Regions from separate parts of the Pseudomonas sp. R5-89-07 genome, predicted to be linked through region 1. Evidence: riboswitches for the same ligand, from Rfam matches in the RefSeq annotation. Region 1 holds a riboswitch; the other holds the start of a gene.
What was found. Region 1 has a riboswitch for cobalamin ahead of cobO (cob(I)yrinic acid a,c-diamide adenosyltransferase). Riboswitches for the same ligand answer to the same signal wherever they lie in the genome.
Positions count from the first base shown of each region.

Region 2: another riboswitch for cobalamin. It lies ahead of C4J94_RS12430 (CbtB-domain containing protein); the one in region 1 lies ahead of cobO (cob(I)yrinic acid a,c-diamide adenosyltransferase).

Region 1 covers NZ_CP027727.1:4,249,093-4,268,045, forward strand. Annotated here, with positions in the region: gene C4J94_RS19320 (MarR family winged helix-turn-helix transcriptional regulator) at 1-63, opposite strand, end outside; gene C4J94_RS19325 (adenosylcobinamide-GDP ribazoletransferase) at 106-834, opposite strand; gene cobC (alpha-ribazole phosphatase family protein) at 837-1,412, opposite strand; gene cobT (nicotinate-nucleotide--dimethylbenzimidazole phosphoribosyltransferase) at 1,409-2,464, opposite strand; gene cobU (bifunctional adenosylcobinamide kinase/adenosylcobinamide-phosphate guanylyltransferase) at 2,461-2,982, opposite strand; gene C4J94_RS19345 (cobyric acid synthase) at 3,123-4,574, opposite strand; gene cobD (threonine-phosphate decarboxylase CobD) at 4,571-5,560, opposite strand; gene cbiB (adenosylcobinamide-phosphate synthase CbiB) at 5,553-6,461, opposite strand; gene bluB (5,6-dimethylbenzimidazole synthase) at 6,458-7,108, opposite strand; gene C4J94_RS19365 (cobyrinate a,c-diamide synthase) at 7,105-8,487, opposite strand; gene cobO (cob(I)yrinic acid a,c-diamide adenosyltransferase) at 8,484-9,095, opposite strand; cobalamin riboswitch at 9,174-9,409, opposite strand; gene C4J94_RS19375 (sorbosone dehydrogenase family protein) at 9,509-10,822, shown strand; gene C4J94_RS19380 (C40 family peptidase) at 10,957-11,496, opposite strand; gene C4J94_RS19385 (C40 family peptidase) at 11,641-12,270, opposite strand; gene hda (DnaA regulatory inactivator Hda) at 12,483-13,187, opposite strand; gene C4J94_RS19395 (AI-2E family transporter) at 13,393-14,466, opposite strand; gene C4J94_RS19400 (DUF2066 domain-containing protein) at 14,519-15,559, opposite strand; gene purM (phosphoribosylformylglycinamidine cyclo-ligase) at 15,901-16,959, shown strand; gene purN (phosphoribosylglycinamide formyltransferase) at 16,959-17,609, shown strand; gene C4J94_RS19415 (DUF3108 domain-containing protein) at 17,618-18,331, shown strand; gene C4J94_RS19420 (hypothetical protein) at 18,709-18,897, shown strand.
Region 2 covers NZ_CP027727.1:2,726,184-2,730,159, forward strand. Annotated here, with positions in the region: gene cobM (precorrin-4 C(11)-methyltransferase) at 1-738, opposite strand, end outside; gene C4J94_RS12420 (cobalamin biosynthesis protein) at 807-1,199, opposite strand; gene C4J94_RS12425 (CbtA family protein) at 1,196-1,900, opposite strand; gene C4J94_RS12430 (CbtB-domain containing protein) at 1,912-2,100, opposite strand; cobalamin riboswitch at 2,198-2,413, opposite strand; gene C4J94_RS12435 (M10 family metallopeptidase C-terminal domain-containing protein) at 2,598-3,976, shown strand, end outside.

The sequences.
Region 1 (18,953 bases):
ATGCCTGCTGACGCCACGGGCGGCACGTCGCAGGTTGGTGCATAAACATTGGGAGGCAAGCATAGAGCGTGTATATACCCGGAGTTAAGGAAATGCAAGAAAGTGTTACAGCGCCAGCCCAATCAATACAGCTGTTTCGAGCAGTTCCAGCAGGGCACCGGCGGTATCGCCAGTGGTGCCACCGAGGCGGTTGACCATTAACTGGCGCAACCCGATAAAACACACGGCAGCGAGCAGTACCGCTAGGCCACCGCTGAAGCCTGCGATGAGGATGCAGGCCAGCCCACTGAGAATCAGCACCTGCTGACCGACGATCCTGGGTAAATGATCCGACAGCGCCTGACCCAACCCACCCGCACGCACATAGCGCGTGGTGAGAAACAGCGCCAGCATCGAAGCCCGGCCGATCAACGGCGCGAGAATCAGCGCAGCGCCGTTGTGTTGCTCGATCAGGGCCACCAGCGCGGTGAACTTGAGCAGCAACACCAGGCCCAGGGTGACCACGGCGATGGGCCCGCTACGGGGGTCTTTCATGATGGTGAGGGTGCGTTCGCGGTCGCCAAAGCCACCCAGCCAGGCGTCGGCGCTGTCTGCCAGGCCGTCCAGGTGCAGGCCACCGCTGAGCAGCACCCAGGCGCTCAATAGCAGCGCGGCATGCAGCAACAGTGGGGTGCCGGTTAGCAGGCTGCTCAGGCCCCACAGGAGCAGGCCAAACAGCAAGCCCACCACCGGGTAAAACAACAACGAACGCCCTAGTTCCTGCGGCTGCGGCATGCCAGGCAGGCGAATCGGCAGGCTGCTTAGGAACTGCAGGGCGATCCAGAATGGCAGCATGTTCAAGCCCCTTCCTTCAAGTTGCCATCACCCGCCACCTGCAGGCTGAACAGCCCACCGTGGCCGACTTCGACATTCAGCAAGTGTTCTCGGGGCAAACCCCGCGCGCGCGCCAACAACAGCCGCATCACGCCACCGTGGCTGATCAGCAACACGCGCTCACCGGCATAGGCCTGCTGCAGGCGTGCGACAGCGCCGAGCACCCGTTCGGAAAATGCGCTCACCGGCTCACCTTCGGGCGGCGTAAAACCGTAGGGGTCGGCCCAGAACAAGCCCAGGGCCTCGGCGTCGGTTTCCATCAGCGCCGCCGCACTCTGCCCTTCCCAGGCGCCGAAGTGCAGCTCTTGCAGGTCTTTTTCCAGGCTGACGGGAAGGTTGAGGCGCTCGCCCAATTCCTGGGCAAAGCGCGCACAGCGTTGCAATGGTGAACTGATCAGCCGGTCCCACGGCCCCTGCTCCAGTACCGCGGCGCGCATCTGCTCCCAGCCCCTGGCCGTCAACGCATCGTCCAGGCTGCCGCGCAGCCCGCCGCCCAGTTCGGTTTCACCGTGGCGCAGCAGGTCCAGGTGCAAGGTCATGCGGGGCGATCCGCCACGGCGGCTTCGGCGAACGTCGCCATCTGCCCGTGCAACGCGCAGGCCAGGCGCAACAACGGCACCGCCAACGCCGCGCCGCTGCCTTCGCCCAGGCGCAGGCCCAGGTCCAGCAGCGGCTGTGCATCGAGACTGTGCAGCACGTGACGATGGCCTGGCTCGGCGCCCCGGTGGCCGAACACCAGCCAGTCGCGACATGCCGGGTTCAAGCGCGTGGCAACCAGCGCGGCGACGCTACAGATAAACCCGTCCACCAGCACCACGATGCCTTCCTGGGCGCAGGCCAGGTAGGCACCGACCAATGCGGCAATTTCAAAGCCACCCAGGTTGAACAGCGTCTGCAACGCGTCGCCGCGCTGCGCCGCGTGCAAGGCCAGGGCGCGCTCGATGACCGCTACCTTGTGACTGACGCCCTGGGCATTCAACCCCGTGCCGGGGCCGGTCATCTCACTCACCGGGCAATCGAGCAGCGCACACGCCAGCGCACTGGCGGCGGTGGTGTTGCCGATGCCCATCTCACCACCGATAAACAGCTGGGCGCCGCCTTGCAGAGCGCGACGTGCGCTGTCTCGTCCGGCCTGCAGGGCCTGGCGACCCTGGGCCTGGGTCATCGCCGGGCCTTCGACAAAGTTGGCGGTGCCCGCGCCGAGATTCAGATGGCGTACGCCGGGCAGGTCCAGGGAGGGCGTCACCGTGCCCAGGTCGACCACTTCCAACTGCGCGTCCAGTTGCCGGGCCAATACGCTGATGGCCGCACCGCCGCTGACAAAGTTGTGCAGCATCTGCCCGGTCACGGCCTGGGGAAACGCCGACACGCCTTCGGCGACCACACCATGGTCGCCGGCAAAAATCGCGATCCACAGCTGCTCCATCGACGGCTTGACCTGTCCCTGTAAACCGGCCAGTTGCACCGCCAGCGCTTCCAGCTGGCCGAGCGAACCGGCCGGCTTGGTCAACTGCTGCTGACGTGCCAGCGCCTGCTCTTGCGCAGCGGCGTCAATAGCCTTGCAGGGGTTGAGCCACCAGGAATCCGTCATAACGCAGTACCTTTCAAAGTCAGGGGCAGGCCGGCGACCGTCAGCACCACACGCTGACACCGCTCGGCCAAGGCTTGATGCAGCCAACCGGCTTCATCCACATAACGGCGAGTCAATTCGCCCAGCGGCACGACACCGAGTCCGGTCTCGTTGCTGACAAAAATGATCTGCCCCGGCAATGCCGCCAGGGTTTCCAGCAATTGTTCGCGCTCGAAGGCAAGACGCTCGGGGTCTTCCAGCATCAGCAGGTTGGTCAGCCACAGGGTCAGGCAGTCCACCAGCAGGCAACGCTCGGCGGCGGCGTTTTCGCGCAACACCCGCGCCAGCTCGATGGGCTCTTCGATCAGGCCCCAGTGCTCGGGACGACGCTCTCGGTGCAGGGCAACGCGCTGGTTCATCTCACCGTCCAGCGGCTGGCTGGTGGCGATATACATCACCGGCAGCCCGCTGTTGCCGGCGAGTTTTTCAGCGAGGCGACTTTTGCCCGAACGAGCGCCGCCAAGAATCAATTGATGCATGAGCCACTACCTTTTTCATTCAGCCGAAAGCGTGCGCCTGGGACCGTCCATTGTGGGAGGGGCTTCAGACATTGATGCATCGGCTGATACGCCGTCATCGGGGGCAATCCCCCTCCCACATTTGTATCGTTTACAGGCCGTCAGATCCCGCACAAACGACGCAACAAGTCCGTGTCCAGATGGTTTTCCACCAGGTCCGCCAGGCGCTCGATATCGCGCTCACGCAGGGCGTGATAATCGACCTCCTGCACATCCTGCAAACCCGCCCAGCGCAGCAAGGCACTGCACGCTGCCGGTGTTTCGAACAGCCCGTGCAGGTAGGTGCCCAGGATCTGCCCGTCGGCACTCTGCGCCCCATCACTGCGCCCATCATCGAGCAGCACGGCAGCCTTCGACAGCGCTTGGCCGGTTGTCACCCCCGCATGAATCTCATACCCGCTGACCTCGGCATCCTCCAGCAACAAGCGCCCGCGCACATTACGCAACTGCTTCTCTTGCTCGAGCGTCGTACTGAATGCCAGCAACCCCAAGCCGTCGCTGGAGCCGACAGGTCCTTCCAGCCCGAGCGGGTCATGCACCTGCTCACCGAGCATCTGCAAGCCGCCACAAATTCCCAACACTTTGCCGCCATAGCGCAAATGCCGCGCCACGGCGCTATCCCAGCCATTGGCGCGCAGGTAGGACAGATCACTGCGCACGCTTTTCGAGCCCGGCAGGATGATCAGGTCGGCGGCAGGAATCGGCTGACCCGGCCCGACGAACTGCAGATCCACCTGCGGGTGCAGGCGCAGCGGGTCGAAATCCGTGTGATTGCTGATGCGCGGCAGCACCGGCACCACCACCTTGAGCACCTGGGCGGCCTTGTCGATCTGACGCTGGTCGATGCCGTCTTCGGCCTCCAGGTGCAGGTCCATCACATAGGGCAATACGCCCACCACCGGCTTGCCGGTGCGCGCTTGCAACCAGTCCAGCCCCGGTTGCAGCAGCGCAATATCGCCGCGAAAACGGTTGATGATAAAACCCTGCACCCGCGCCTGTTCGCTGGGGGACAACAATTCCAGCGTGCCCACCAGATGGGCGAACACCCCGCCGCGATTGATATCGGCGATCAACAGCACCGGGCAGTCCACCGCTTCGGCAAAACCCATATTGGCGATGTCGTTGGCGCGCAGGTTGATTTCGGCCGGCGAGCCCGCGCCTTCGACCATGACCACTCCATAGGCCTGGCTCAAACGCGTATGGGAAGCCAGCACCGCCTGCATGGCGATGGCTTTGTAATCGTGATAGGCGACCGCGTTCATGCTGGTCACGGCGCGGCCATGGATGATCACCTGAGAGCCGGTGTCACTGTTGGGCTTGAGCAACACCGGATTCATGTCGGTGTGCGGCGCCAGGTTGGCGGCCTGTGCCTGCACCGCCTGGGCCCGGCCGATCTCGCCGCCTTCGGCGGTGACCGCGCTGTTGAGCGCCATGTTCTGCGGCTTGAACGGCGCCACCGCGACGCCCTGGCGCACCAGCCAGCGACACAGCGCGGTTACCAGCGTGCTTTTGCCGGCGTCGGAGGTGGTGCCCTGCACCATCAGCGTACTCATGTGGCTTCCTTGTAAGCGGCCAGCGCCGTTTCCAGACGCTGCCAGTCGGCCTCGCTGTCGGGCAGCCCGAAACGCACGCTGCTGTCATGCACGAACAGGCGCAGCAATATGCCGCGCTGGGCCATGAATTCATGCAGGCGTTGGGCGTGCGGCGTGATCAACCATTGGAACAAGGCGCAGCCACCCTGGGGTTGAAAGCCCTGGCGCTCAAGCAGGTCGAACAGGCGCTGGCCGGCCTCGATGCACCGCGTGCGCTGGCGGGTGTGCCCGGCGCTATCGCGCAGGCATTGCTGGCCGATTACCCGTGTCGGCCCGCTGACCGCCCATGGCCCGACCTGGTCGGCGAGCAATTTGAGCAGCTTGCGTTCGGCCAGCACAAAGCCCAGGCGCACGCCGGCCAGGCCGAAGAACTTGCCGAACGAGCGCAACACGATCAAGCCGATCTGATGAGTGTGGCTGGCCAGGCTCAGGTGCGGGGTGACGTCCATGAAGGCTTCGTCCACCACAAGCCAGCCGCCACGCTGGGCCAGCCGCGCGTGCCAGTCAAGCAGGCGCTCCGGGGCCAGGCTCAAGCCGGTGGGGTTGTTGGGGTTGACCACCACCAGCACGTCGAGGCCGTCGAGAAAGAAGTCGACTTCCTGCTCCTGTACTTCGCGCACCACATAACCGGCGCGACGCCAGGCTTCGGCGTGTTCGGCGTAGCACGGCGACAGCACCCCGACCTTGCCGGAACGGCGCAGCCGCGGCAGTAACTGGATGGCGGACTGAGAACCTGGCACCGGCAACACCTGAGCGGCGCCATAGTAGTCGGCGGCCGCTTTTTCCAGGCCATCATCGGCTTCGGGCAAGCGGGCCCAGGCGCGCAAGGGAATCTCAGGGATCGGCCATGGCCAGGGCGCCAGGCCACTGGACAAATCCAGCCAATCGGCTTCGGCGATCCCGTATTCAATTGCCGCCTTGCGCAAGCGTCCACCGTGTTCAAGCATAAAATTGCGCCCCCGCGCACAGGATCAGCAGCCACAGCCAGACGCCGCGTTGCACCAGTTGCCAGCCTCGGTCGATGGCGTCAGCGTCGGCCGGCGGACCTTCGCCCAGCGGTGGACGCTGGTGCAGCTCGCCGTGATAAATCGCCGCGCCGCCCAGTTCGACGCCCAACGCACCGGCGCCAGCGGCCATTACCGGGCCAGCGTTGGGGCTGTCCCAGGTCGGGCCCTGGCTGCGCCAGCATTTGAGCGCCAGGCGCGTCTTGCCCAGCAACGCGTAGGTCAAAGCCACCAGGCGCGCAGGAATATAATTGAGCCCATCGTCGATCTTCGCCGCCGCCCAGCCGAAGCGTTCAAAGCGCTCGTTGCGATAGCCCCACATGGCGTCAAGGGTGTTGCTCAGGCGATAGAGCACCACCCCCGGCACGCCAGCGACCACGAACCAGAACAACGCGGCGAACACGGCGTCGCTGCCGTTTTCCAGCACTGACTCGGTGGCGGCGCGGGCCACTTCGGTGCGGTCCAGCTCGCTGGTCTGGCGGCTGACCAGATAACTCACGCGCTTGCGCGCTTCGTCCAGATCATCACTGCGCAAGGCTTGGGCGACCGGGATCACATGCTCTCCCAGGCTGCGCATGCCCAAGGCGCAGTACAACGCCAGGATCTCCAGCACCCAGCCGATGTAAGGGGCCCAGGACAATGCGGTCGCCAGCAGGGTCAGCGGCACCACCGCGATAAACCACGCGGTCACGCCATGGCTGCGCCAGCCACGGCCGCCGGTATTGAAACGCTGCTCGATGCGCCCGGCAAAATTGCCGAACGCCACCAGCGGATGCCAGCGCCTGGGTTCGCCCAGCAGCGCATCCAGCGCGACTGCGGCGACACACAGCAAGGCCACACTCATTGACTCACTCCCCACAGGTTTTCATACAGCATGTCGCTCAATGGCCGAGGTTCGGTCCAGCCTTCAAGCTGCAACATCGGTGCCGGATAGAACTCGGCGACCGGCCCCAGGCACAGCACCGCCAGGGGCTTGGCGCCGGCCGGCAACCCCAGCAGGTCGGCCAGGGCCTGGGGCTCGAACAATGAGACCCAGCCCATGCCCAACCCCTCGACGCGGGCTGCCAGCCACAGGTTCTGGATCGCACAGGACAAGGAAGCCATGTCCATTTCCGGCAAGGTGCGACGACCGAAGATATGCCGCTCGCGGTCGTCCATCAGGGCTGCCACCAGCACTTCGGCGCAGTCGTGGATGCCTTCGACCTTGAGCTTCATGAACTCATCGGAGCGTTCGCCCAGGGCTTGGGCAGTGCGAATGCGCTCTTGCTCCACCAGTTGTTGAATCTGGCCCCTTAACTGGCGGTCACTGATGCGGATAAAGCGCCACGGCTGCATCAAGCCGACACTGGGCGCCTGGTGGGCGGCCTGGAGCAGGCGCTGCAATAATTCAGGCGCGACGGTGCCGCCGCTGAAGTGGCGCATGTCGCGGCGTTCGGCGATGGCGCGGTAGACGGCGTCGCGGTCGGCCTGGGGGAAGGCGTTGTCGGTCATGGCGTCATCGGGGGCAAGCCCCCTCCCACAGGGGAATGCATTCCAAGGGTGGGAGGGGGCTTGCCCCCGATGACGGTGTCGGGGCCCGGCGCAAACAGTGCAGCTACCGCAACCGGACTGGACGGAAAGTAAAAGTGCACGTAGGAAGCGGTCATTCGCCCTTGCCGATAAACCGCCTCGGCGCCGCGTCCGCCATTGGGGCTCAGGCCACGGGCGATCGGCTGGCATTCGGTGCTGGTGAGGGAATGGTGGTAGGTATGCCCGCGCAACGTACCCTCGGGCAGCTCAACACTTTGCAGCGCCAGCGCCGCCAGTTTCTTTTGCATCACCGCATCGCCCTGCAACAGGCCCAGCAGTTCGGCGCGGTTGCCGTCGACATCAGTGAGCGAGTCCAGCAGATACAGCATGCCGCCACATTCGGCGAGCAAGGGCTTGCCGGCCGCATGGTGAGCGCGGATGGCGTCGAGCATCGGTGTGTTTTCCGACAGCGCCAGGTGATGCAGCTCCGGGTAACCGCCAGGCAAATAGAGGCTGTCGGCTTCAGGCAATGCGCCGTCATGGATCGGCGAAAAGAAACTCAACTCGGCACCCATCGCGCGCAACAGGTCAAGACTGGCACCGTAGGTGAATGCAAAGGCTTCGTCACGGGCCACAGCAATGCGTACCCCGGCGAGCAACGGCTCGGCGACGATCACTTGCGGCGCGGCAAACGTCACCGGCGGCGGCAAGGCAACTTCGCAACTGCTGCCCAACGCCTCGGCGGCGGCGTCCAGACGCACGTCGAGGTCATTCAGTTCGCTGGCCTGCACCAGGCCCAAGTGACGGCTGGGCAATTCGATGCCGGTTTCACGCGAAAGCGCGCCGTACCAGCGCAAGCCTTCGGTCAGGCTGCCTTCGAGCAACTGCGCGTGGCGCAAGGTACCGACACGGTTGGCGAGCACGCCGGCGAATGGCAAGTCCGGCTGGTAGCGCGCCAGCCCCAGCGCGAGCGCGCCAAAGGTTTGCGCCATGGCCGTGCCGTCGATCACCCCCAGCACCGGCACACCGAAGTGGCGCGCCAGGTCGGCGCTGGACGGCGTGCCGTCGAACAGGCCCATCACGCCCTCGATCAGAATCAGGTCGGCCTCCCCCGCCGCTTCCCACAACAAACGTCGACTTTCCTGCTCGCCGACCATCCACATGTCCAATTGATACACCGGCGCACCGCTGGCGCGTTCGTGAATCATCGGGTCGAGGAAGTCCGGCCCGCATTTGAATACGCGCACCTTGCGCCCCAGGTTACGGTGCAGGCGCGCCAACGCGGCGGTGACGGTGGTTTTGCCCTGGCCGGACGCCGGTGCGGCGATCAATACGGCCGGGCAATGACGGGGCTGATTCAAAGTTCGACGCCTTTCTGAGCCTTGATACCGGCCTGGAACGCGTGCTTGAGCATGCCCATTTCAGTGACGGTATCGCCCATTTCGATCAGCTCGGGCTTGGCGCCACGGCCGGTGACCACCACGTGCTGCATCGGCGGCCGCGCTTGCAGGTCACTGAGCACCTGGTCCAGATCGAGGTAGCCGTGCTTGAGGGCGATGTTCAATTCGTCCAGCACCACCAGGCCAATGGCAGGGTCATTGAGCATCGCCCGGGATACCGCCCAGGCCGCTTCGGCGGCGGCGATATCGCGCTGGCGATCCTGGGTTTCCCAGGTGAAGCCTTCGCCCATCACGTGGAAGCGAACCTGCTCGGGGAAACGTCGGAAAAACAACTCTTCCCCCGTACTGTGGCGGCCCTTGATGAACTGCACCACGCCGCACTGCATGCCATGCCCCATGGCCCTGGCCAACATGCCGAAGGCCGAGCTGCTTTTGCCCTTGCCATTGCCGGTCAGCACCAGCAGCAAACCGCACTCATTGGGCGAATTGGCGATGCGTTCGTCAATCACGGCTTTTTTGCGCAGCATGCGCGCCAGGTGGCGCTCGTCGCGGTCGGGGGTATCGGTCATGGCAGCTCTCCGTTGGGGCTGGACAAAAACGGCGGGCAGGAAAAAAGAAAAACAGACAGCCAAGCATCGCCCACCGTGATGCTGTTGAATGTTTCAGGCCGGTCTCCGGGCTCATGAGTGGCGCTAAGGCCGGCGCTGCGCCTTCCCATATCGTGTGGATACAGTGGCAGAAGGCAGCGTCTTGACTCATTTACCGTTGCGGGGGCAGCGCCGGAATTGCGGCGGCACTGTGTACAAGTGCGCTCACTCACCGGCTTCCCTGTTTCACTCTGTTGACGCATACGCCACAGAGCACCTGGAACAAGCCGCGAAGGTTAGTGGGTTGGGGGTGGAGCGTCAATTAAAGCTGGCCCTGTACTTGAACCATCAAGGTGATGTGCTTCTCTACCCTTACAGGTATTCAGGAGAACACCATGCACAAAACCAGACTCGCCCTACTGATCATGCTGGCCGGCACGCTCGCCGCCTGCGGAGAAAGCTCGACCCTGCAGGTGGTCGACGGCACCGGGCCCTCGCCCACGCTGCCGGAACCGAACAAGACGCTGATCCCCACCGTGAATATCGCACCGGCGGTCGGCTGGCCGGACGGCGCCAGGCCAACGGCCGCTGGCGGCACCCAAGTGGCTGCGTTCGCCGAGGGTCTGGACCATCCGCGCTGGCTCTATGTATTGCCCAACGGCGATATCCTGGTGGCCGAGACCAACGCACCGCCCAAGCCGGATGACAGCAAGGGCGTGCGCGGCTGGGTGATGGAGAAGGTCATGGGCCGCGCGGGGGCCGGTGTGCCGAGCCCGAACCGCATCACCCTGCTGCGCGACGCCGACCACGACGGCGTCGCCGAAACGCGCACGGTGTTCCTGGAAAACCTCAACTCGCCGTTCGGCATGGCCCTGGTCGGCAACGACCTGTACGTGGCGGATTCGGACAAGCTGCTGCGCTTCCCTTACCAGCCTGGCGAAACCGCGATCAAGGTGGCAGGCACCAAGGTCGTCGATTTACCAGGTGGCAGCCTCAACCATCACTGGACCAAAAACGTGATCGCCAGCCGCGATGGCAGCAAGCTGTATGTCAGCGTCGGCTCCAACAGCAACGTCGGCGAGAACGGCCTTAAAGCCGAAGAAGGCCGGGCGGCGATCTGGGAAGTCGACCGCGCCACGGGCCAGCATCGTATTTTCGCCTCTGGCCTGCGCAACCCCAATGGCATGGCGTGGGAACCGCAGAGCGGCAAATTGTGGACGGCGGTAAACGAGCGCGATGAAATTGGCAGCGACCTGGTGCCGGACTACATCACCTCGGTCAAGGATGGCGCATTCTACGGCTGGCCTTTCAGCTACTACGGGCAACATGTGGATGTGCGCGTCAACCCGCAGAACGCGGAGCTGGTCGCCAAGGCCATTGCGCCGGATTATGCGGTGGGCCCTCATACCGCCTCACTGGGGCTGACATTCGCCCAGGGCAACAAACTCCCGGCGCAGTTCAGCAACGGCGCGTTCATCGGTCAGCATGGTTCGTGGAATCGCAAGCCGCACAGTGGCTACAAAGTGATCTTCGTGCCGTTCGAGGGTGGACAGCCTAAAGGTCTGCCTGTGGATGTGCTGACCGGGTTCCTCGACAAGGATGAGAACGCCATGGGCCGGCCGGTGGGCGTGGTGATCGATCAGCAAGGCGCTTTGCTGGTGGCTGATGATGTGGGGAATAAGGTGTGGCGGGTGTCTGCTGCCAAGTAGACCCTCTCATGCACACCACAAAGCAATGTGGGAGGGGGCTTGCCCCCGATAGCAGTGTGTCGGCCACTGGAGATAGTGACTGATACACCGCCATCGGGGGCAAGCCCCCTCCCACATTTGGTTTGGTGTTTTGTTCAGGGATTTCGCGCCAGGTTTGCCGGCAACACCCGCTTGGCGCTCAGGTAGGCATTCTGCCAATACGCCTTTGACAGGGTATCCAGCTTCACCGTACCGCCGGTCTGCGGAGCGTGCACAAAACGGCCTTCGCCCACGTAGATGCCCGCGTGGCTGACCTGCGAACCGCCACCGGTGGCAAAGAACAACAGGTCACCGGTTTGCAGGTTTTGTTCGCTCACGTCCTGGGCGCGCATCACGATCAGCTCGCGGGTGGTACGTGGCAAGGAGATACCCGCCGCATCGCGGTAGACAAAGCCAATCAGGCCGCTGCAATCAAACCCAGAGTCCGGTGTATTGCCGCCCCAACGATAAGGCGTGCCCACCAGGCCCAGCGCGCGGAACAGTACGTCTTCGGCGGCGGGCGAGAAATTCTGGGTGGAATAATTGAACACCGGCTTAGGCTTGGCTGCGACGGGCGCGGGCGGCGGTGGACGGCTTGCGCAGGCGCTGAGGAGCGCGGCGCAAACAAGCAGAATGAGGCGGGCCGAGGTCGACATGGGCAGAACAATCCTGATCTGGATGCGGCTTTCGCTGCCGAACGCTGAAAACCAGAACGCGCAAGCAAAGCTCGCGCGAACGGATTACAACAATATCCAGGGATTCTAGCGCTTACACGTCAAACTTCAAGTATCACTTTAACTTTACTTACTGGCGGTAACCGTCGACGGGGCCATGGCGAGTGCGCGCTTGGCTTCGATGAAGGTTTTGCTCCAGTAGCTGTCGCCCAGATTATCGACCCGCACACCACCACTGCGACGGCTGCTGGAGTGGATAAACTGGTTATCGCCCAGGTAGATACCGGCGTGGCTGACACGACCGCGACCGGCCGTACTAAAGAAAAGCAGATCACCGGGCTTGAGGTTGTTGCGCGCGACCAACGGTGCTTTCACGTTGATCATTTCGCGGGTGGAGCGCGGCAGATTCATGCCAGCTTCTTCACGAAACAGGTAGCCGATAAAACCGCTGCAGTCGAAACCGGCTTCGGAAGTACCGCCGAAACGGTAACGGGTACCGATCAGGGACATGCCGCGTTCGAGAATGCTGTCGGCCAGAACAGGCAGCTGATAAGGCTTGCTGCCGGAGAAATCGGCCAATTCTTTTTCGGTTGCCAGCTCTTCTTCATAAACAGAAGCAGACTGTGCAGCGACGAATTTAGCCTGATTTTGAACCTGTGGTTTTTGCTGTTCTGCCACCTGCTGAGGGTGGGAGGCGCAACCAAACAACAGGGTAACGAGTGCGAGAGGCACGAGGGGTGCGAAGCGATTTAGCATGGGCACGACCGTGGCTGATGTGTAAAGAAGGCGAGACTATGCCCTCTATCACATCGATTTGCAAATTCAATCGAGTTCTTTGTGACTTCTCGTTTGGACTATGCCATCTAAGCCCTTAATCCCTGATACGCGCCTTTTGCGTGGCCAAAACGGTCAAAACGCAGGTTTTCTGGCGCCTGGAATTTGCCGAGGCCTTGAAATACAAGGGCTGGCTACCAGCCGAGGGTTTCCTTGAGGAAGGGAATGGTGAGCTTGCGCTGGGCCTGCAACGAGGCCTGATCGAGCTGTTCGAGCAAATCGAACAGTGCGCTCATGCTGCGCGTGCCCCGGGTGAGGATGAAGTGGCCGACTTCGTCGGTCAGGTGCAGGCCGCGACGCGAGGCGCGCAGTTGCAGGGCGCGTAATTTGTCTTCGTCGGACAACGGGCGCATCTGGAAGATCAGCGCCAGCGTCAGGCGCGACTTGAGGTCGGCCAGCTTTACCGGCAGCTCGCGCGGCGACGTCGACGCGGCGATCAACAGGCGCCGACCACTGTCGCGCAGGCGGTTGAACAGATGAAACAGTGCCTCTTCCCAATCCGCCTTGCCGGCAATGGCCTGCAGATCATCCAGACACACCAGTTCGTACTGTTCGAGGTTGTCGAAGATGCCGACACCGTGGTCCATCAGCTCAGCCAGGGGCAGGTAGACCGCCGGCTCGCCCATTTGCTCGAAGCGCAGGCACGCGGCCTGCAGCAAGTGGGTACGCCCTACGCCATGTTTGCCCCACAGATAGATCAGGCTTTCAGTCCACCCGGCGTCGGCTTCGCAGAGGCGCTCGACATAGCCGAGTGCAGCGGCATTGGCGCCTGGGTAGTAATTGATAAAGGTAGCGTCGTCACGCAGACGCACACCTAGGGGCAGCTGAATCGGTTTCATGCTGACTGAACGGCTCCCATCGAACCGTGAGTGGCCTCTGTGTAAAGTTTGCAAAGTCTATACTCGTGGCGCCGGGCGCACAATGCAGCAGACCACAAGCAAAATCAAAGGTTTGCGTTAACTTGCTGGTTTTACGTAAATTGTTTGACGCACCCGCCGCCATAAACAACAAACCCGGCCATGAGCCGGGTTTGTGTTATCGCAATTACAGATCGGGGTCTTCAACCCCCGTGTACACATCCGAATCCTTGTACACGTCGTGCACATGCCGCACCAGCACCATGATCACCGCCGCCACCGGCAGCGCCAGCAAGATGCCGGTAAAGCCGAACAACTCGCCGCCCGCCAGGATCGCAAAGATCACCGCCACGGGATGCAGGCCAATGCGGTCTCCCACCAGCAGCGGCGTCAGCACCATGCCTTCGAGCGCCTGGCCGACCATGAACACCGCGACAATCCCCAGCATCGGGTACAGGTCGCCGCCGAACTGGAACAGCCCCGCCACCAGCGCCGCACCGATGCCGATCACGAAACCCATGTAGGGCACGATCGCAGCCAGGCCGGCGATCAGGCCGATCAACAGGCCCAGCTCCAGGCCGATCGCCATCAAGCCGGCGGCGTAGATAATGCCTAGCGCCAGCATCACCAGCAATTGCCCGCGCACGAACGCCCCGAGCACCTCATGACATTCGCCCGCCAGGGACACGATACGTTCCTCGCGGTCGCGCGGCAGCAGGCTGCGGATCTTGGCTACCATGATGTCCCAGTCACGCAGCAAGTAGAACGCCACCACCGGGATCAGTACCAGGTTGGTCAACCAGCCGATCAGTGCCAGGCTGGAAGCAGTGGCCTGGCTGAGCACCACACCGACGATATCGGTGGTCTTGTCCATGTGCTCGCTGATCGCCGCCTTGACCTTGTCGAACTTCCAGAACCCGTCCGACAGCCCCAGCTTGGCCTGGGCCCACGGCATGGCCGTGTGCTGCAACCAATCGAGCATCTGTGGCGCCAGTTCGTACAGCCGATACAGCTGCTTGGCCAGCATCGGCACCAGCACCAGCACCAGCGCGGTGATGATCAACGTGAACAAGGCAAACACCGCGACCACACCCAAGGTTCGCGACAAGCCCGCTTTCTCCAGGCGATCCACCACAGGATCGAACAGATAGGCGAGCAGCAACGCAACCAGGAACGGCGTCAGGATCGAATGCAGCAAGAACACAAAAACGCACAGCAGGACAATCCCGCCAAGCCACACCCAACGACGCGTATCCGCCATAAACCACTTCCTCTGTTATTTGCTGGCCGCTTCTATATAGAAGGAAGGCCACTTACCAACGAAAACGTAACTGCGCCTGAGGCTCAGGCGCCGCGGCCGGTTGTGCACCTTCGGCCTGCGGTGGCTGGGCAGGAGCTTCACCGGCCGGCACTTCCTGCAACTTGGCCAGGCTCAACTGGGTGCGCAACTGATCGGCGCTGCCATTGACGCGATACACAATGCGACTGCCATCGACCCGCTGTGGCTGGCCACCAAAGGGCTCCAGCAGACGACCCAGCACGGCGTAGCGTTCCAGGGTCATGCCTTGTACCTCAAGCAGCTGTTCGGCGCTGACCCCCGGCTTGACCGCAAAGCGCGGTGCCAGCTTTTGGCTGACCGCGAGCAGCACGGCATCGGCAACCGCGCCAGTGTCAGCGCCCTGGACGCTGCCCTGCTCGGTTTTATCGCCCAGCCACAGGCGCCATTTGGCCTGCCACTGGTTGCCTTCCTGGCGCGCATGAACCGCCAGCAACGCATCGGCGCCGTAGCGCTCGGAGGCGGCGCGCAGCGGCGTGGCGTCGGCACTTTCCAGGTTCGGCGCGGTGGCCACCACCTGCTCGTCCAGATCCCCCAGCGGCAGGCGCAGCGGCAAGCCTCGGTGCTGGGCCGCCCGGCGCAGTGTTTGAGCCACCGCCTGGCCGTCGCCGACCAGGCTGCTGCCTTCGGTAGAGTCGTTCAGCCACCAGCCCAGGATCGAAGGTCGATTGCTGCCCCAGATCGCCAACCCGGCGTCACGCAAGGCGCGATCGGTGCTGACCGGGTCGAAATCCACTTGCAGGCTTTCCGGTGGGCCGGCGTCGTAGCCGTATTGGCTGATAATTTGTTGCGGGTCTTTGCGGATCGCCGCCAGGCCTGGGCCCTCGGCGGCCTTGGCATCGCCGGTCAGGCGGATGACCAGGGTTTGCACGGCACGCTGGGTGGCCTGGTCGCGCTCTTGGGGCGACTGGCTGCTGACCGGTTCGAGTACTTGATAGAGGCCATTGAGGGTTTCGGCATGACTCGCCAGGCTGACCAACGACAAGCAGCCTACAAAAAAGAATTTACACAGACGCATGGAAGATTCCCGAACGACAATTTAGCGGCTGGAACAGACCGCGTGAACTCGGTTTGGCAAGGCTGTGACACAGCGACCGGTAAAACATTCACAGGGTCCCGGTAAGTTTTCGTACTGTCATAACGACAGCGGGTTCAAGGCTATACCTTAATACGCTCCATTACCGGGCCGATTCGGTTTTTTTTAAGCTCTTATGCCCTGCCCGTCGGCCCGAGGATGGCCGCTGCCCCTCAAGCCTGATAAAATCGCGCGCCTTCGCAGACCGTCAACGGCTGGGCCTTTTACAAAAAGCGCCTGCCGGCTCGGTCGTTACCCAGAAATCCCCCCTAAAGGCCTGGATCATGAGCAAGCAACCCTCCCTGAGCTACAAGGACGCCGGTGTAGACATCGACGCCGGTGAAGCATTGGTCGAACGCATCAAGAGCGTCGCCAAGCGCACTGCGCGCCCTGAAGTCATGGGCGGCCTGGGCGGTTTTGGCGCCCTCTGCGAAATCCCGGCCGGCTACAAGCAGCCTGTACTGGTCTCCGGCACCGACGGCGTGGGCACCAAGCTGCGCCTGGCCTTGAACCTGAACAAGCACGACAGCATCGGCATCGACCTGGTTGCCATGTGCGTCAACGACCTGGTGGTCTGCGGCGCCGAGCCGTTGTTCTTCCTCGACTACTACGCCACCGGCAAGCTCAATGTCGAGACCGCGACCCAAGTGGTCACCGGCATCGGCGCTGGCTGCGAACTGTCGGGTTGCTCCCTGGTCGGCGGCGAAACCGCTGAAATGCCTGGCATGTACGAAGGCGAAGACTACGACCTGGCCGGCTTCTGCGTCGGCGTGGTCGAAAAAGCCGACATCATCGACGGCTCCAAAGTGGCTGCCGGCGACGCCCTGCTCGCGCTGCCGTCCTCCGGCCCGCACTCCAACGGTTACTCGCTGATCCGCAAGATCATCGAAGTGGCAGGCGCCGATATCGAGAACATCCAGCTCGACGGCAAGCCCCTGACCGACCTGCTGATGGCCCCGACGCGCATCTACGTCAAGCCACTGCTCAAGCTGATCAAGGACACCGGCGCTGTCAAAGCCATGGCCCACATCACCGGCGGCGGCCTGCTGGACAACATCCCGCGCGTTCTGCCAAAAGGCGCCCAGGCAATTGTCGACGTGGCCAGCTGGCAGCGCCCGGCGGTCTTCGACTGGCTGCAGGAAAAAGGCAACGTCAACGAAATCGAGATGCACCGCGTACTGAACTGCGGCGTGGGCATGGTCATCTGCGTGGCGCAGGAGCACGTTGAGACCGCGCTGAACGTATTGCGTGAAGCCGGCGAGCAACCTTGGGTGATCGGCCAGATCGCCACCGCTGCCGAAGGCGCGGCCCAGGTTGAACTGAAGAACCTTAAGGCGCATTGATGCCTGTCACCTGTGATGTCGTGGTGCTGCTCTCCGGCACCGGCAGTAACTTGCAGGCCCTGATCGACAGCACGCGTACCGGCGACAGCCCGGTACGCATCGCTGCGGTGATTTCCAACCGCAGCGACGCCTACGGCCTGCAGCGCGCCAGCGACGCGGGTATCGAGACCCGTTCGCTGGACCACAAGGCGTTCGAAGGCCGCGAAGCCTTCGACAGCGCCTTGATCGAACTGATCGACGCCTTCAACCCCAAGCTTGTCGTCCTGGCCGGCTTCATGCGCATCCTCAGCGCTGATTTCGTGCGGCATTACGAAGGACGCCTGCTCAATATCCACCCATCCCTGCTGCCCAAATACAAAGGCATGCACACCCATCAGCGTGCCCTCGACGCCGGCGACAGCGAGCATGGCTGCAGCGTGCACTTCGTTACCGAGGAACTCGATGGCGGGCCTCTGGTCGTACAGGCAGTGGTTCCGGTAGAGTCGGGTGACTCGGCGCAGACGCTTGCGCAACGGGTTCATACCCAGGAACACAGGATTTACCCGCTGGCTGTACGCTGGTTTGCCGAGGGTCGGTTGATTCTCGGTGAACAGGGTGCATTATTGGACGGTCAGTTACTCGCGGCCAGCGGCCACTTGATTCGAACCTAGGAGATTTTATGCGTCGCGCCCTGCTTTTCGCTTTTGCGCTGTTCGCTCTGCCTGCCGTACAAGCGGCAGACCTTCACCCCTTCTCCGTCAGCTACACCGCCGACTGGAAGCAGCTTCCCATGAGTGGTTCGGCTGAACGCAGCCTGACCAAAAACGGCGACGGCACCTGGACCTTGAACTTCAAGGCCTCGATGATGATTGCCAGCCTGACCGAAACCAGCGTGATCCTGTTTGACAAGGACACCCTGCAACCCAAGAGCTACAGCTTCGAACGCGGCGGCCTGGGCAAGGCGAAGAAGATCAACCTGGATTTCGACCAGGCGACCAAGAAAATCACCGGCTTTGAAAACAAGGACCCGGTTAACGTCACCCTCGAAAGCGGCATGCTCGACAAGTCCACGTACCAACTCGCCCTTCAGCGTGACGTGGCTGCCGGCAAGAAAAGCATGAGCTACCGAGTGGCCGAAGGTACTGATGTCGACACCTATGACTTCCGCGTGATTGGCTCGGAAAAGGTCCAGACCAAGGTGGGCTCCATCGACGCGATCAAGGTTGAACGCGTGCGTGATCCATCCCAGAGCAAGCGCATCACCCAGATGTGGTTTGCCAAGGACCAGGGCGGCATTCTGGTTGCCTTGCGCCAGGTTGAGACGGATGGCAAGGAATACAACATCATGCTGCAGGATGGCACCGTTGACGGCCAGGCTGTCAAAGGTAGCTGATGCGCTGGTGATTCAAAGAAGAGCCTCGCTGAATGCGGGGCTTTTTTTGCCCGGGGGTTTTGGTGTTGACGCGTAGAACGCTATCGGGGGCAAGCCCCCTCCCACATTTAAAATGCATTCCAAGTGTGGGAGGGGGCTTGCCCCCGATAGCGGAAGCTGGAGCAACCAAACCGTCACGCCTGACTCAAACATGAAACTTTTGTCATAAAACTCAAGACCGTACAGCGCAACGCCACGGTTTGCGCGGCTTGCGTCACTGTTGCGTTTCCCGCAATAAATTGTTGCACGCAAAAGCAGTTTACTTAGCAAGCTAACAAATTATATAACAAAGGCCTGCGACGACTTGCCGCAGATCAACCAGAGATTGGAGCAAGCAGATGACTGTAAAAGTAACTGAGCGCGACGATGAACATATGTCCCATGAAGCGATAGGCCACGGGATTCACATCTGGGATGTTCATCAGCAAGACGTATTGGTCGGCATGTTCCACAACGAGAGCGACGCCCACAATTATAAAAACGAGCTGGAAACTCTCGAACTGCAACGCCAGGCAAAGAGTTCCTGAAGCACTGAAATCGCATAGCCGCTCGGCCCACGCAGCCGAGTCGTCTACAAACAGAA
Region 2 (3,976 bases), 1.5 Mb from region 1:
ATAGAGATGGGTATGCCCCGCGCGGTACAGCGAGGACTCGCTGAAGCTGTCACTGGCCAGCACGCGGCCGACGATGATCAATGCCGTACGCCGAAACCCCTTTGCCGCCACCTTCGCCGCAATGTCCGTCAGCGTGCCCAGCGCCCAGTCCTGGTCCGGCCAGGTCGCACGGTGCACCACCGCAATTGGGCAGTCCGCGCCGTAGTGGGGCAGCAGCTCGGCGACGATTTTCTCCAAGTGGTTGACCCCCAGATGAATCGCCATGGTGGTGCCGTGACGTGCCAGGCTGTCGAAGGCCTCGCCCGGAGGCATGCTGGTTTTATCGGCATAGCGGGTCAGGATTACGCTTTGGGCGATGTCCGGCAGGGTCAGCTCGGTCTCCAGCAGCGCCGCGCAGGCGGCCACCGCGGTGACGCCGGGGATGATCTGGAACGGGATGCCGTGCTCGCGCAGGTGGCGGATCTGCTCGCCAATCGCGCCATACAAGCTCGGGTCGCCGGAGTGCACGCGCGCCACGTCCTGGCCGTTGGCATGGGCGACCTGGATCAGGTCGATGATCTCTCCCAGATGCAACTCGGCGCTGTTGACCACCTGGTGCGCCTGATGGCCTTCCAGCACCGCTTCCGGCACCAATGAGCCGGCGTAGATGATCACCGGACAGCTGCGGATCAGCCGCTGGCCTTTGACGGTAATCAATTCCGGGTCGCCGGGGCCTGCGCCGATGAAGTAGACGGTCATGGGAGTTCCTGTTCAAAACGGGCGAGCATGAACCGCATTCATGATCGAAAGGGCCGATTATCGGAAGTTCAGCCGGCGCAGGCCAGCGCAAAGGTGGCCTGGGCGGATTGTTTGCGGGTGATCAGCAGGCGGGCAGGGGCGTGGGCCAGGTGTTCAGCCAGGGCCAGGGCGGCACTTTCGGCGACACCTTGGCAGCCAGTATGGGCGAAGGCGAGTGCTGACTTGTGACTGAGCCGGTCCTCGTACACTGCCAGCTGTTGAGCGCTGAGACACTGCAACGGCAGGTTCAGCAACTGGGCCAGGGCGAGCAGGCCCGGTTCGGCCTGCTTCAGGTCGATACTGGCCAGGGCGTCAACCCGTTCGCGCTCGAGGCCACCTTCGGCCAGGGCGCTGTCGAACAGCGCCAGCAGCGCTTGAACATCGCACCCACGCCGACAACCCAGGCCGACCACCAGAATCATGCCGGGGCTTGATCGTCATGATGGCGACGGAACAGCCAGGCGCTGATCAGGCCAAGGGCCAGCCAGAAGGCGGCATTGGTCAATTGCGATGCAACCTTGAATTGCGCGTCCAGGGCTTGCGGGGCCAGCATCGAATGCACGTGCGGTTGTGGCGCACCGATAACATGAGGCACGGCCAGGATCGCCACGCCGAGTACCTTGAGCAGCCCGCTGCGACCAAATACCAGCAGTGCGATCCCTGCGGCGGTGGAGGCCGCAGTACCGATCCACCAGACTTGGCGCTGTGCCAGATCGGCAGCGGCGGTGCCGGGCAGTTCCGGTGGCAGGCCCAGGGTCGGCGCCAGCACGAATGTCGCGTAGCCCGCCAATCCCCAAAGCAGGCCCTGGGCCGTGCGAGTCGGCGCGCGCAGGGTGTAGAGGCCGGCCAGCATCAAGGCAAAGCCGACGGCAACCACCAGGTTGCCGCCAGTGGTCGACAGCACGCGCTGCCAACCGTCCGCCGGCTGCCAGGCCTCGGCGTCATGGGTATGGGCGCCGGCCCCGGCGCCGTGCTCATGGGCCACTTCGGCCGCAGCCGGGGCGCTTTCAAAGGTTTCCGCCTGCAGGATCAGCGGGGCGACCCAAAAACTTTGCAACAGGGTCAGCAGCAGGGCGGCCAGCAAGCCGGTGAAACCCGCAGTTTGCGCAATACGCTTGATCATCTCGCCAGCCCTCAGTGGCACGGGAACGCGGCGCTGTGGCGCGTATCGTGGGCGGCGTTGTGCACGGCCTCGATATGCGAAAACCCGGCGAAATATACCAGGCACGCGCCCAGGATCGACGCGCCGATGGCGGCGGTCAGGCGTTGGCTCAGGGTGGCGGTGCTGCTGGTTGCGGGCGAGGTGCTGCTGATGATCGACATGGCGCGTCCCTTTCAGGTGTCTTGCGTGGAACGAGCGCATGAAAACCCCGCGAGCCAAGCCCGCAGGGTTCTAAACAGCGCCCGCCCACCGCGGGTTTGTTATCTGAATTTTTCGGGCCGGTCTCCGGGCTCGCGAGGGGCGCCTGGCCTGTCAAGCGTCTCCTTCCCATGCACTGGCACAGTGGATTTGACGCTTCGCTCGCTTACCGTTGCGGGGGCAGCACCGGACTGTGCATGCCCTTGATCAACCAAGGCATGCGTCACCGGTTTCCCGTTTCACCCTGTGAAGGGCACCCGAAACAAGATGCATAGGAAAACACGGGCGAGACCGGGCGTCAATTAAGCCGGGGGCGCATGTTGAGTTGATTGGGCATGAGCAGTCAGTGGGTAATATCTTCAATTGGTTTGTGCAGCTGCCGCGCTTTATTTTAATGGTTTGGTGTTGGAAGCTGGGCTCTTGAACATTGAAGTGTCATTCAGTTTATAAGGGTTTGTTAATGGCCAATGTATCTCGCGCCGCTTTTAATTCGAGTCATGTTTATGACCCTGTTAATCAATTGCAAACAGTGTCCGGTTCCCAGCAACAATCGCCAGGCGTCAACGCCCCGGCACATTTGGACGAAACCCTGCGTGTCGACGATCCCCATGCCCGCGCAAGCTTTCACAAGCCCTCTTGGTCGCTGGCCGATATGGCTCGCCAGATTGATCGTCGGGGGCGCCGGTTGGAGGACCATAATGGCGATCACAAGGTGCGGCTCTCTTATACGTTTAATGAAATCGCAAGAAATGAAAGCAAGTTCAATGAAACACAAAAAGACCAGGCACGCCGCTCAATGCAGGCTTGGGCGGATGTTGCGAGGGTCACTTTCGAAGAGGAGGCCGTTGAGTCCGAAGGCCGGTTACGGTTTGTCAATGACAAGACGCCGGCAGTCGCGGATGGGCTGTTCTCACATCGTCAAGGGCGGGTACGTGTAAACCCTAGCTATGCGGATAACCGCGTGCCGACGGTCAACGGCTTCGGTCGGCACACGCTCACTCACGAGATCGGGCACACCCTGGGGGCCGCACATACAGGTGATTATGATACGACTCGTGGGCCTGTCACCTACCCCGAGCATGCCACTTATGCACAAGACAGTCGGGCTTATTCGGTCATGAGCTATTTTGACGAGAGCCATACTCATCAGGACTTCAAGGGGCAATATGCCTCCTCGCCATTGATGGCCGATATCGCCTGGTCTCAGCGGGTCTATGGCGCCAACCACCAGACCCGTAACACCGACACCACCTACGGGTTCAATTCCAATACCCAGCGAGACGATCTGTCCTTGAATTCGTCTCGCGACGGCGCCGTATTCTGCGTCTGGGATGGTGGCGGCAACGATACGTTGGACTTCTCCGGATATCATCAAAACCAGGTGATCAACCTGCGCGCCGGATCCTTTTCCGACGTCGGAGGGCTGAAGGGCAACGTTTCCATCGCCAACGGCGTCACCCTGGAAAATGCCATCGGTGGTTCAGGCCATGACGTACTGATCGGAAATGACGCCGACAACCGCCTCAAAGGCGGCGCCGGTGCGGACCACATGCGAGGTGGCGCGGGCAGCGATACGTTCGTATATGACGATGCCGCTGACGCGACGTTATACGCCCCGGACCAACTGATGGATTTTGTCAGTGGCCAGGACAAAATCGATATTTCCCCGTTGCTGCGCAAACATGACATCCGCTCGCTGATATTCATCAACCAGTTCACTGGGCGCGCAGGCGAGGTGGGCGTGGGCTACGACCCGCAAAAGGACGAGTCATGGGTAGTACTCGACCTGACCGGCAATGGCGAGATTGATTTTTTCCTCGAAAGCCGCGGGCCGATAGG